3 regions of the Pectobacterium cacticida genome follow, and region 3 is predicted to be linked to each of the others. Evidence: predicted binding sites of a transcription regulator. Region 3 holds the regulator's gene; each other region holds the start of a gene.

The links. Region 3 encodes CRP, which controls carbon source genes, mostly activating them, when cyclic AMP is high. Its sites were predicted from a motif close to ATGTGANNNNNNTCACAT; they were not measured.
Region 1: RFN81_RS12070 (YfcZ/YiiS family protein) is a predicted target of CRP. The motif match lies at 2,182-2,199, and genes of this name have one in related genera.
Region 2: RFN81_RS07640 (2-hydroxycarboxylate transporter family protein) is a predicted target of CRP. The motif match lies at 2,521-2,538, and genes of this name have one in related genera.

The regions. Positions count from the first base shown of each region.
Region 1 covers NZ_CP133656.1:2,615,777-2,619,970, reverse strand. Annotated here, with positions in the region: gene mqo (malate dehydrogenase (quinone)) at 1-468, shown strand, start outside; gene fadL (long-chain fatty acid transporter FadL) at 649-1,932, opposite strand; gene RFN81_RS12070 (YfcZ/YiiS family protein) at 2,317-2,613, shown strand; gene RFN81_RS12065 (fimbrial biogenesis chaperone) at 2,668-3,318, opposite strand; gene RFN81_RS12060 (spore coat U domain-containing protein) at 3,340-3,876, opposite strand; gene RFN81_RS12055 (Csu type fimbrial protein) at 3,957-4,194, opposite strand, start outside.
Region 2 covers NZ_CP133656.1:1,608,818-1,613,011, reverse strand. Annotated here, with positions in the region: gene RFN81_RS07645 (fumarylacetoacetate hydrolase family protein) at 50-934, opposite strand; gene RFN81_RS07640 (2-hydroxycarboxylate transporter family protein) at 1,094-2,464, opposite strand; gene RFN81_RS07635 (ATP-binding protein) at 2,878-4,194, shown strand, end outside.
Region 3 covers NZ_CP133656.1:494,779-498,972, reverse strand. Annotated here, with positions in the region: gene RFN81_RS02350 (phosphoribulokinase) at 1-856, shown strand, start outside; gene RFN81_RS02345 (OsmC family protein) at 894-1,301, opposite strand; gene crp (cAMP-activated global transcriptional regulator CRP) at 1,675-2,307, shown strand; rRNA gene rrf (5S ribosomal RNA) at 2,775-2,890, opposite strand; rRNA gene RFN81_RS02330 (23S ribosomal RNA) at 3,028-4,194, opposite strand, start outside.

The DNA.
Region 1 (4,194 bases), 2.0 Mb from region 3:
ATGGCGCATGTGGGGTTGGATAATTTCAATTTGGTGAAGTATCTGATTGGTCAGGTCATGATGGATGACGACGATCGTTTCGCCGCATTGCAGGAATATTTTCCTAATGCGAAACAAGAAGACTGGAAGCTCGCCATTGCCGGGCAACGTGTTCAAATTATTAAGAAAGATGACAAGAAAGGCGGCGTATTGAAGCTCGGGACTGAAATCGTCAGTTCGCAGGATGGGTCTATCGCGGCCTTGCTCGGCGCGTCTCCAGGGGCATCTACCGCGGCACCGATTATGCTGGGCCTATTGGAAAAGATGTTTAAGGATAACGTGACCACGCCGGAATGGCAGAGCAAGCTGAAAGCGATTATTCCATCTTACGGCCAGACGTTAGAAGGCAATGTAGCATTGACGAATAAAATACGACGCTATACCAGCAGTACGCTGGGGCTGGATTATATTGAGGTGACACCTGAGTAGTCTGGAATGCTGAGAAGGCCGCGCAAGCGGCTTTTTTTATGCCGATTAACATGCATCTACCTTATCAGGGGATAATAAAGCCGATGGATAAGCCCTCCGGCTTTATTATGTTTTGACTGTCTCCCGCATAACGAACGTGTTTATGAGGTACGCCGCAGGTCGGAGTGTGTCACGCGTTAATCAGAATGCATAATTGACATTCACGCCGTAGAGCCAGGCTTTACCTTTAGAAGTGAAGTCGTAGCGTGGTGATCCAGCAACATCGGCAATAGGTTCACTGATGTCGACTTGTTTACCGTGCATGTAGGATACCCCGACATCAACAGACGCTTTCTTGTTCAAGGAATAGGTAGTACCGGCGCTTAGCCAGAAACGATCCTGATCGGGGATAGAGATAGAGCGTTTATCGGCGGGGACCGGGCTATCATCAAATGCGATACCGCCGCGGAAAGTCCAGGTATCGTTGTGGTAATAAGTGGTGCCGAGTGCGAGCCGATAAGCATCCCGGAAGCTTTCATCCTTCTGGGACAGCGTTTGGCCGTGACTCCCCGTTGCTTTCAGTTCTTGGAATTGACTCCAACGGGTATAGGCCAGACTATAGTGGATCGCCCATTTAGCATGAACGCGGTGATAGGCTGAGGCTTCCCACATTTCTGGCAAATTCAGCGTCAGTTTACCGGGAATCGTCGCACCATCGGTGCCGACAGGGATACCCGGTGCGAGTCTTGGTCTGTCGCTATGATAATCGCCATTAAAGTCGAGTTTTACGTTTGAACGATAGGTAAAGCCAAGACGGTTATTTTCATCGACTTCGTACAAAAGCCCGGCGTTCCAGCCGTAACCCCACTCCTTTCCTTGCATGTTTACTAATTCGGAAGATGGTTGTAAACCGCCAGCAGCCAGTTCTCCTGCGCGGCGCTCAATTTTTGCATCGGCATAAACCGCATTAATGCCAAGGCCGAAGCTGAAATGTGGGGTCACACGGTAGGCGGCGCTCAGATTCAAGTTGGATGTCAACAGATCGGTCTTGCCGCCGATAGATCCGGCCGCATAGTTATTGTTGAACTCCGTTGCCAAGCCGTAGTTAGTGGTGGCGGAAGCCCCGATAGCCCAGTGTGCATTTAGCGGCATGATGACATGCAAATTCGGCACCCAGGCATGTGGTGCAATATTTTGGGCGCTGGTATTTTGCCCCGCTAGGGAGTTTTTTCCCTGAACATCAATATCCGGGTTGATATAGGTCACACCACCGGAAAAAGTCGGGCGCGTAAACCGAGTCAGGGTCGCCGGATTACGGCTGCCTGCGGTCGCATTGTCTGCAATAGCGCCTTCACCAGAAAACGCACGCCCCAGGCCTGATGATGAGTATTCATTGAGCTGAAAACCAGCGGCGGACGCATTTGCTGAAACCAGCGCTGCCGCTGTCGTTAGGGTAGCGAGTTTTAATAGGCTTTTTTGGCCCATAACTGGAACCTCTGGATATGATGATTGTTTAATGTTGTTACATGAAGTAACAAGGGACGCGCATTGTAGGGGGACGTACTCAACCTGACAACGCAGACCAGTTGCCAAAATAGAGATGATGAAGTCGTGGATGTCACAAAAAAGAAATTATTTTGTTTGGTAGATGATGCCGCTTATGTGGAACTGATTATTTTTTGGTTAGCTAATTGGCACGATTGTTACGCAACTTTCACACTCCCGTAACCATTAATGTGATTGATATCACTATAGTTACTGGCTGGCATGAAGTTCTGGTACATCGTCGTGAGGAGGGAGTAAAATAGGAAAAGAGTAAGAATGTTTTAACCGGATCCTAGCTCCCCCGCATTTTAAGAGGAAAGAAACATGTCGAACGTAATCAACAAATGCAGTGCTGAAGAAACCGCAGCCTGTTGCTGTGTCGATGTTGGCACAATTATGGATAATACGGATTGCACCGCGTCTTACAGTCGGGTTTTCGGCAATCGTTCCGATGCTGAGGCGACACTTGAGGCACTAACGAAAAAAGCGCGTGAGGTAGAATCAGAACCTTGTGAAATCACCAGTACGCTGGAAGAGGTAGACGGCGGTGTTAAATTGGATATTGATTTCACCTTTAGCTGTCAGGCTGAAACAATGATTTTCCAACTCGGCCTACGGTAATTTTGCATAGCAGGAGTTTTGTCAGGACTCCTGTTCAATGCCCGCTATCTTTTTCTAAGCGCGTTTCCCGAATTTTCCCCAGGGCTCTAACGCTAGAGATAACGATCTATCGATCAACCGCACCGTCACGCTAATTGATTGTGACGTTAATGGTGATGGTGTCTTTATATACGCCCTCAGGCTTGCTGGGTTGACTGGGGTTAATACGGGCAGCGTAGGTTCGGCATTGGCGCGTTGTTTTTCCGGCCGCGGATGTGTCCAGATGCCCTGACCATCGAGAAATAAGGGCAGTAGGTAGCGCATTTGGAATTGCAACCCCATCTGCGGCGTATCTTGTTGATAGGGAGAGGCGATCTCATCAATGATGATACGATAAGCTCGTTCAGTATTGGCTGGCGTAGGGGTGACGCGAATCAGACGTATCATATTGCGCTTACCGGGTTCCAGCGTCATGAACGGTGGTGTGGCAATGACATTGTTTTGTTCGGCATAACGATCGCGAAAATCGCTTTGCTTCCATGACATGATGCGAATTTGTAAACCGACTGACGTACTGCCTTTGTTCTCCAACCAGAGCGCCGAGCTGTTCTCATCGGCTTCAATGACCTGATAGATCGGCCAAACGAGGATAGAACTCGTGGCAAAGCATGCGGTGCCGGGTAAAAAAAACAGGGCCCAAATTAAAAACGTTATTTTCCTTTTCATCCTGTGTGCTTACTCTGTTTATTAATACGTCAGGCTGACGGTCACGTTATCCGTATAAACCCCTGCGGGGGGCAATGGCGAGCCGCCAAAATAGCGAGCATAGATAGTGTAAGTCTGGGGGGTAGAGGGAAAGGAGACGATACTCAGCGCCAGGCTCCCCATTCCCCATACCTGAGTGCGAGCGGCATCGCGATAAAGTTGGTAAGCGAGTAATCGCGTGCCTGCTGCATTTTTCAGATAACGCCGTGCGCTGCTGCCACCATTGGTTCCATAGTCGAGTTCAATCAGCGCGTTAATACCTGGCGTACAGCTTGCGATGATAGATCCTCCTCCGTTGGTACTGGCGATATCCAGATTTTCTACCGCGGCGCTCTGTGTTCCGAAGTCAAATGTGCCCATATTTGGCTGACTGTTTGTCACGCTAGTACCAAATACGCACCCCTTTTGTAGCGTGGCTTCGACGTCAAAAGTGCTGCTGACCGTGAGTGCCATTGTTACCACAGGGGTAACAAGGCCTATCAACGCGAGAGTAAAACGTAATATCAATGGCGAGTGCATTGTCATACCGATGTCAATGGCTCCCTTATTCGACTGATGGCTCGGAAAAGTCGGCAGAGGCGCATCTCGAACCGTAAACATCACCATTCAATGGTGGCGGTGACGGTATCGGTATAAGAACCGGCGGTTGGCGCAATAACAGTCTGGTCTGAGGGTAAAATACTGGCATAAACCGGGATTAACTGAGGGTTGCCTGTGGCCACAATGGCTATACCGCCGGTACTGGTGAGTGGGATTTCGGCGGTGCGGTTTGCATCACTGTATAAACGGTAGGGTACGTGATAGGTTCCCGTATCAGGCGCTAGCCTGCGCAGTGAA
Region 2 (4,194 bases), 1.1 Mb from region 3:
GACATCGCCGCAGGCTGTCGCAATATCGCCGACAACCTGGAATCGGCACTCAATGCATCGCCGCTTCGGCGGCTGCCGACATCAATACTTGCGGCTTCGCCGCATCCACTATTGTGTTGCGCAAATGTCCGACGTGTTCGATTTCCACTTCAATGCAGTCGCCCGCTTTCATAAACAGCGGCGGATTACGTTTTTTCCCCACCCCACCCGGAGAACCAGTAATGATCACGTCGCCCGCACTCAGTGGCGTAAAGGTGCTGATGTATTCAATCAATTCCGCGATTTTGTGGATCATGTTGCCGGTATTGTCATCCTGTACCATGCGTCCGTTCAGATACGTGCGGATCGACAGCCGGTGCGGATCGGGAATTTCATCTCGGGTCGTGAGACAAGGGCCGAATGCGCCAGTTTTCTGCCAGTTTTTTCCTGCGGTAAACCAGCTATGTTGCCAATCACGCGCAGAGCCATCCATATAGCAGCTATAGCCTGCGACATGAGAGAGTGCGTTATTCTGCGAAATATTTTGCCCCCCTGTACCGATAATAACGGCCAACTCACCTTCATAATCAAACTCGTTGGAATAATACGGTTTGATGATCGGTGTCGCATGCCCCGTTTGCGAATCGGCAAAGCGGACAAATAACGTTGGCGCAGGATCTTGCTCGTTAAATTCCTGACGTTTAGCCGCATAATTCATTCCCACGCACAAAATTTTTCCTGGCGCGGTAATAACGGGTAAAAACGTGACATCTGCGACAGGAATATCCGGCTTATTCAGGCTGAACTCCTGCGCAACAGATAAAGCATTTTGCGCCAACAGTGCTTTCAAATCGGGATAACGACGACCAATTTTACTACCAAGGTCAATTAATCCCGCTGACGTATAAATGCCATAACTGTCTTTACCGTTATGACGATAGCTTGCAAATTTCATAATATTTCCTGTAAAAATTAACCCCGTATCCGACAACGGTTTAATTCATTGCCAATATCGTTTTTTAGAATCGCATTCATTAATAGCATCCATGTCTAACAGCACCTGTTTTTCAATATGAATGGCATCTACCCGCTTACTTTTATCTTTCAAACAGTATCAGACTAAGAAATTAGCGAGCACCAATAATGAAATTGAGACGTTAATCGCCCCACCAATACGCGTGGCAATCTGCGCAAATGGCATCAGCACCATACGATTGCCCGCAGTAAGGATCGCCACGTCTCCCGTCCCGCCCTGCCCACTTTGGCAGCAGGAAACAATGGCGACATCAATGGGGTGCATACCAATCTTTTTCCCCACAAAGAAACCGGTAACGACCAACGTCAGCACCGTTGAAATAATGACCAGGATATTTTGAATCGTAAATGCATCAACCAATTCCTGCCACGGCGTGATAGCTACCCCCACGGCAAACAAAATGGGATACGTCACCGAAGTCTGGAAGAACTTGTAAACCACTTGAGAACCTTCGAGCATTCTCGGTGAAGCCCCATGCACCAGCTTGACTAACACCGCGGCGAATAGCATGCCAACCGGCGCTGGCAGGCCAACCATTTTGTGCCCCAGCATCCCCACCATATACAGTAGAATGGCTAGCAGGGCACCGGAGGCAATCGTTGTTACGTCCATCTTACCGCTGAGGCCGGATGATGTAGCGTGGCTCCCACTGTCCCCCAGGTCATTGCCTTTATTCGGCATCAATTCGCCTTCGCCGGTCAGATGCGGGTAACGTTTACCTAGTTGATTCAATGTGCCAGCAAGAACAATTGCCGTTAGTCCCCCCAGCATGACGATAGGCAGGATACGCCCCAGTGCCACGCCTTGCTCCATATGCAGTATTGTCGCGTAGCCGATGGATAAGGGAATCGCACCTTCCCCGACGCCACCCGCCATAATCGGCAAAATGAGGAAGAAGAAGATGTGAAACGGATCCAGCCCCAGTGCAATACCCACCGCCATCCCGACCAACATACCGGTGATCTCTCCGCACAGCATGGGAAAGAAAATACGCAGGAAACCCTGGATTAACGTCTGCCGGTTCATGCTCATAATGCTGCCGACAATAATGCAGCAGATGTAGAGATACAGAATATTGGTGCTCTTATAGAACCGGGTTGTGGATTCAACGACAACATCCGGCAAGAGCCCGTAATGCACCATCGCAGAAGGGATAAACGTTGCACAAATCGCTGCCGCGCCCATTTTGCCAACGATCGGCAGGCGCTTGCCGAACTCGCCACAGGCAAACCCAAAGAAGGCGAGCGTTGCAACCATCACTACGATATCGCTCGGCAACGTGCCGCTCAGACAATCGATGCCGATTAAGATACCCGCCAACACAAAAAGTGGCACAGGAATAATACCCACTTTATAGGTATCCAGAACATGCCACCATTTTTCCTTTAATGGACGCTTCGTAGCAGCCTCATTATTCGCCACAATATATGAATCATCTGTCGTACTCATCATTCAGTCCCCGTTTTATTTTGTTCAGGCATCATAGGAGGCAGGGAACGGCTATTATGTGACTTTCTTCAAATTAAAAAACGAGTTTTAAAGGTGTTTATGAATTTTATGATTTTATTGCGCAACTGTCGATTACAGCGACAATAAAGCGTTTGCAGCAAAAATGGATTTTAAGGTTTTTATGGCGTTTATGGTTTTTATTGCATTAAGCCAAATTTGTTGACAAAAAGTAATTAGTTTGTTTTGTAAAGAAACAGAATGCATTTTATTTTATCCATTTATTTCCATCGCCATATTTATCACCAAAGATTAAATGTGTTATTGCTCACAAGTTTTTTCCTCCTGGCCCATAATGATGATTATTCGTGATAAATTTATCTGCCATTTTTACTGACCGTGGGCTAGCGCACATCATGAGATTAAGATTTTCCTTTCACATCAAATTATTTATCTATTTGATTGTCTTCTTCTCTTCATTGCTGCTAATGGCTGGTGTTTATTATTATCATGATATCGATAAGCAGTTATATTCTGAGCTGGGTACGCGGGCACAGGTACAGGCTAGGGAAATTGCTATTATCCCTACTCTGGTCGAGTCGGTAAAAAGCAAGAACATCAAACGGATATATGCGCTCGCGCAACAATTGAAACACCGTAGCGATGCCAGTTATATCGTCATTGGCGATAATCATGCACACCACCTGTTTCACTCCGAATATGCGGAAAATGATAAGCTTATTGGCACGCAAATGGTCGGGGGTGATAATTTTGACGTATTAGCTGGGAAAAGTGTGGTGACCGTACGCCACGGCAGCATCGGTATCTCGTTGCGCAGTAAAGCGCCCATCATCGCGGATGGTCAGGTCATCGGTATTGTTTCTGTTGGCTACCTGAAAACCCACATTGATAGCCTGACGTTTAATAAACTGCTCCACATTCTGCTGGCGATTCTGGCGATGTTCGTCGCGCTGTTTCTCTTTTCCTGGTGGTTTTCACGCAATGTCAAGAAACAGATGTTTGGCCTTGAACCCCTTGAGATTCGCCTGTTGGTCAGGCAGCAGAAGGCGCTATTAGAATCGCTCTATGAAGGGGTGATTGCAATCGATAAACAACATCGTATTGCCGCCATTAACCATGCCGCCAAAGAGATACTTGGGATAAGTGATCCTTCCCATCTATTGCGCGGCAAGCCGGTAGATAGCGTTATAAGCCCGGTGCCTTTTTTTTCCAGCGAGGCGATGTGGAATAGCGACACCCACGATGCCGTTTGCCGCTTTAACCATGCCACGGTAATTGCCAGTCGTGTACGGATCATGCTGGAAGGTGAGCTTCAGGGCTGGGTTATCAGTTTCCGCAGTAAAAACGATATCCATACGCTAAGCATGCAACTCAGCCAGGTAAAGCGTTACGCAAACAGCCTGCGCATCCTGCGCCATGAACAATTAAACTGGACGGCAACGCTGGCAGGACTGCTGCATCTAAAACGCTATGATGAGGCTATCAAATATATAGAGGCACAGTCAGAAAGCGCGCAGGTGGTGCTGGACTTTGTTTCCCACCGTTTCTGCTCGCCCGCGCTCTGCGGGCTGCTACTGGGCAAATACGCGACGGCGCGTGAAAAAGGGCTTGAGATTGTTTTCGATCCGCGCTGTCAGCTCACTCGGATGCCAACCAGCCTAAGTGAAACCGAACTGATGTCTATCATTGGCAATGTGGTGGATAACGCAATG
Region 3 (4,194 bases):
TCCGATTATTGCGGTAACTGGCTCCAGCGGAGCGGGTACAACTACAACCAGTCGGGCCTTCCATAAGATTTTTCAGCAACTCCATCTAAGTGCGGCCCGATTGGAAGGCGATAGCTTCCACCGCTATACCCGTCCGGAAATGGATATGGCTATCCGCAAAGCGCGTGATTTAGGGCGCCATATTAGTTACTTTGGCCCGGAAGCGAATGATTTCAGTCTGTTGGAACAATCATTTATTGAATACAGTCTGCATGGACGCGGCCAGACGCGTAAATATCTTCATACTTACGACGAGGCGATTCCTTACAATCAAGTTCCCGGAACGTTTACTCCGTGGGAGCCGATGCCGGAACCCACCGATATTCTGTTTTATGAAGGGCTGCACGGCGGCGTAGTCACTGAGCAAAACGACGTGGCACAGCATGTGGATTTACTCGTCGGCGTGGTGCCGATCGTTAACTTAGAGTGGATACAAAAACTGATGCGAGACATCAATGAACGAGGTCACTCGCGTGAGGCCGTAATGGACTCCGTCGTCCGTTCAATGGAAGACTACATCACCTACATCACGCCACAGTTCTCTCGTACACACATTAACTTCCAGCGCGTACCTACGGTGGATACCTCTAACCCGTTCGCGGCTAAGTCAATTCCGTCACTGGATGAAAGTTTCGTCGTCATTCACTTTCAGGGGTTGGATGCTATTGATTATCCCTATTTACTCGCCATGTTACAGGGATCCTTTATTTCCCACATTAACACGCTGGTCGTTCCTGGCGGGAAAATGGGGTTGGCGATGGAATTAATCATGGCACCACTGGTACAGCGATTGGTTGAAGGGAAAGCGATTAAATAAGCGCGACAGGTTCGGCGATATCGCGCTCAGAGAAACGTTATGACAACGTTCTAATTTCGTAGCTGTGTGTTACCTTAACAATATTACTCAACATTAGCGCTACTGAGCAGTATTTTTCCGCTGATAGTGCAGCAGCGCGTTCAACAGCATTATCGGTCAGATTTTTGCCCGTAACGATAAAATGCAGATTGATATGAGTAAATAAACGCGGCGTTTCAGACCGTCGCTCTGACGTTAATCTCACCTCACAGTCGGTCATATCATTACGCCCTTTTTGCAGAATCGACACTACATCGATCGCGCTACACCCTCCAACCGACATCAACACCATTTCCATCGGGCTGGGCGCTTTATCACCGGAATTACCATCCATCAATATCTGATGCCCTGACGCGGACTCCCCCAGAAACGTTAAACCCTCAACCCATTTCACCCGAGCTTGCATGATGCTTCCCCGCTAAAATTTTTTTGAAAACTTATATCTTAACTGTACAAAAGTCAGCAAAATTCGGCGCGTTGTCATACTGACGCGAGACAACACAAGACACATCCTCAAAGCTGTGTTAAAACAAAAATAGAATAGACTGTTTCTGGACGCCCCCTGAAACGAAGAAGATGATGGCGTAACCAAACATACCTCAGTTATGTTTACGGTGCGGCAAGACAGCAACCGGAAATCAGGGGGTACAATGGTTCCAGTATATTCCCTGACATCATTCTGCCTAGACTAAATTTTATTTTTAGCAGTTAAACGCGCCGTACAGGGAACTCTGACCCCTGTAATTTGCGTAGTAAATTACAACAGAGGATGATAGCGAATGGTTCTCGGCAAACCGCAAACAGACCCAACTCTCGAATGGTTCCTTTCCCATTGTCACATCCATAAGTATCCATCGAAGAGCACGCTGATTCACCAAGGTGAAAAAGCAGAAACGCTTTACTATATCGTTAAAGGCTCTGTCGCAGTGCTAATCAAGGATGAAGAAGGCAAGGAAATGATCCTTTCCTACCTCAATCAAGGCGATTTTATTGGTGAGCTTGGCCTATTCGAAGAAGGTCAGGAACGCAGCGCCTGGGTCCGAGCGAAAACAGCTTGTGAAGTTGCAGAAATTTCTTATAAAAAATTCCGCCAACTTATTCAAGTCAATCCAGATATTCTCATGCGTCTATCTGCTCAAATGGCAAGTCGCCTCCAGGTAACTTCAGAAAAAGTGGGCAATCTTGCCTTCCTTGATGTCACTGGCCGTATCGCACAGACTCTACTTAACCTGGCCAAACAGCCTGATGCCATGACACACCCAGATGGCATGCAAATAAAAATTACTCGCCAGGAAATTGGACAAATCGTTGGCTGTTCACGTGAAACCGTGGGGCGTATTCTAAAAATGTTAGAAGATCAGAATCTGATTTCTGCTCATGGTAAAACGATTGTCGTTTATGGCACTCGCTAACGCCTTGTAAATCGGCATAGGGCGCAGTTCTTATGAACTGTGCCCCTCCGCGTCACCCGGCATGCGGGTCCGCACCGGGCGGTTTGGGAAGTTGAGGCCAAGAGATGAGGCACTCCCAGACTGTCGAGCCATTGCTGGGTTAAAATACCCTATTGAATAGTTTGGCACTGTATCTCCTCCCGCAGCGGCTGTTGAGCCACCGTCGCACTGACTCCCATTGCACATAACGCCCAGTTCACCGTCTTACCACTCTTCCATTGCTTGAGCTGGATTGCCCTGAGCCGATGTATCCAGCTCGCCGCCAGACTCTTGGCGTTTGCGCTCCCCCTCACGCAAGTGCACTTCGCTTCATTCGTTGTGTTGTGATCAACTTATGGCAGGACTTTCCCCCGCAGGAATGTGCTCATGCTGGGCGCAGCACAGCAAAAAGCCCCTGTCTTGCGACAGGGGCTTTCCACTTGTTTGATGCCTGGCAGTTCCCTACTCTCACATGGGGAGACCCCACACTACCATCGGCGCTACGGCGTTTCACTTCTGAGTTCGGCATGGGGTCAGGTGGGACCACCGCGCTATCGCCGCCAGGCAAATCTGTTTCATTCCGACCGTTACTTAACATGACTCCCTTCTTTGTCATCTCCGTAACCATCAGAACCAATCCTAAAACAAGCTGAATATCGTTCTCTATGCGTCTTTCATCTCTCAAAACACCTTCGGTGTTGTAAGGTTAAGCCTCTCGGGTCATTAGTACTGGTCAGCTCAACGTATCGCTACGCTTACACACCCAGCCTATCTACGTCGTCGTCTTCAACGGCCCTTCAGGGGCATCTTGTGCCCAGGGAAGACTCATCTCGAGGCAAGTTTCCCGCTTAGATGCTTTCAGCGGTTATCTCTTCCGCACGTAGCTACCGGGCAATGCAATTGGCATCACAACCCGTACACCAGCGGTGCGTTCACTCCGGTCCTCTCGTACTAGGAGCAACCCCTCTCAATCTTCCTACGCCCACGGCAGATAGGGACCGAACTGTCTCACGACGTTCTAAACCCAGCTCGCGTACCACTTTAAATGGCGAACAGCCATACCCTTGGGACCTACTTCAGCCCCAGGATGTGATGAGCCGACATCGAGGTGCCAAACACCGCCGTCGATATGAACTCTTGGGCGGTATCAGCCTGTTATCCCCGGAGTACCTTTTATCCGTTGAGCGATGGCCCTTCCATTCAGAACCACCGGATCACTAAGACCTGCTTTCGCACCTGCTCGAGCTGTCACTCTCGCAGTCAAGCTAGCTTATGCCTTTGCACTAACCTCCTGATGTCCGACCAGGATTAGCTAACCTTCGTGCTCCTCCGTTACGCTTTGGGAGGAGACCGCCCCAGTCAAACTACCCACCAGACACTGTCCGCAACCCCGCTCAGGGGCCCACGTTAGAACATCAAACATTAAAGGGTGGTATTTCAAGGTTGGCTCCACGCAGACTGGCGTCCACGCTTCAAAGCCTCCCACCTATCCTACACATCAAGGCTCAAGGTTCAGTGTCAAGCTATAGTAAAGGTTCACGGGGTCTTTCCGTCTTGCCGCGGGTACACTGCATCTTCACAGCGAGTTCAATTTCACTGAGTCTCGGGTGGAGACAGCCTGGCCATCATTACGCCATTCGTGCAGGTCGGAACTTACCCGACAAGGAATTTCGCTACCTTAGGACCGTTATAGTTACGGCCGCCGTTTACCGGGGCTTCGATCAAGAGCTTCGCCTTACAGCTTACCCCATCAATTAACCTTCCGGCACCGGGCAGGCGTCACACCGTATACGTCCACTTTCGTGTTTGCACAGTGCTGTGTTTTTAATAAACAGTTGCAGCCAGCTGGTATCTTCGACTGGTCTTAGC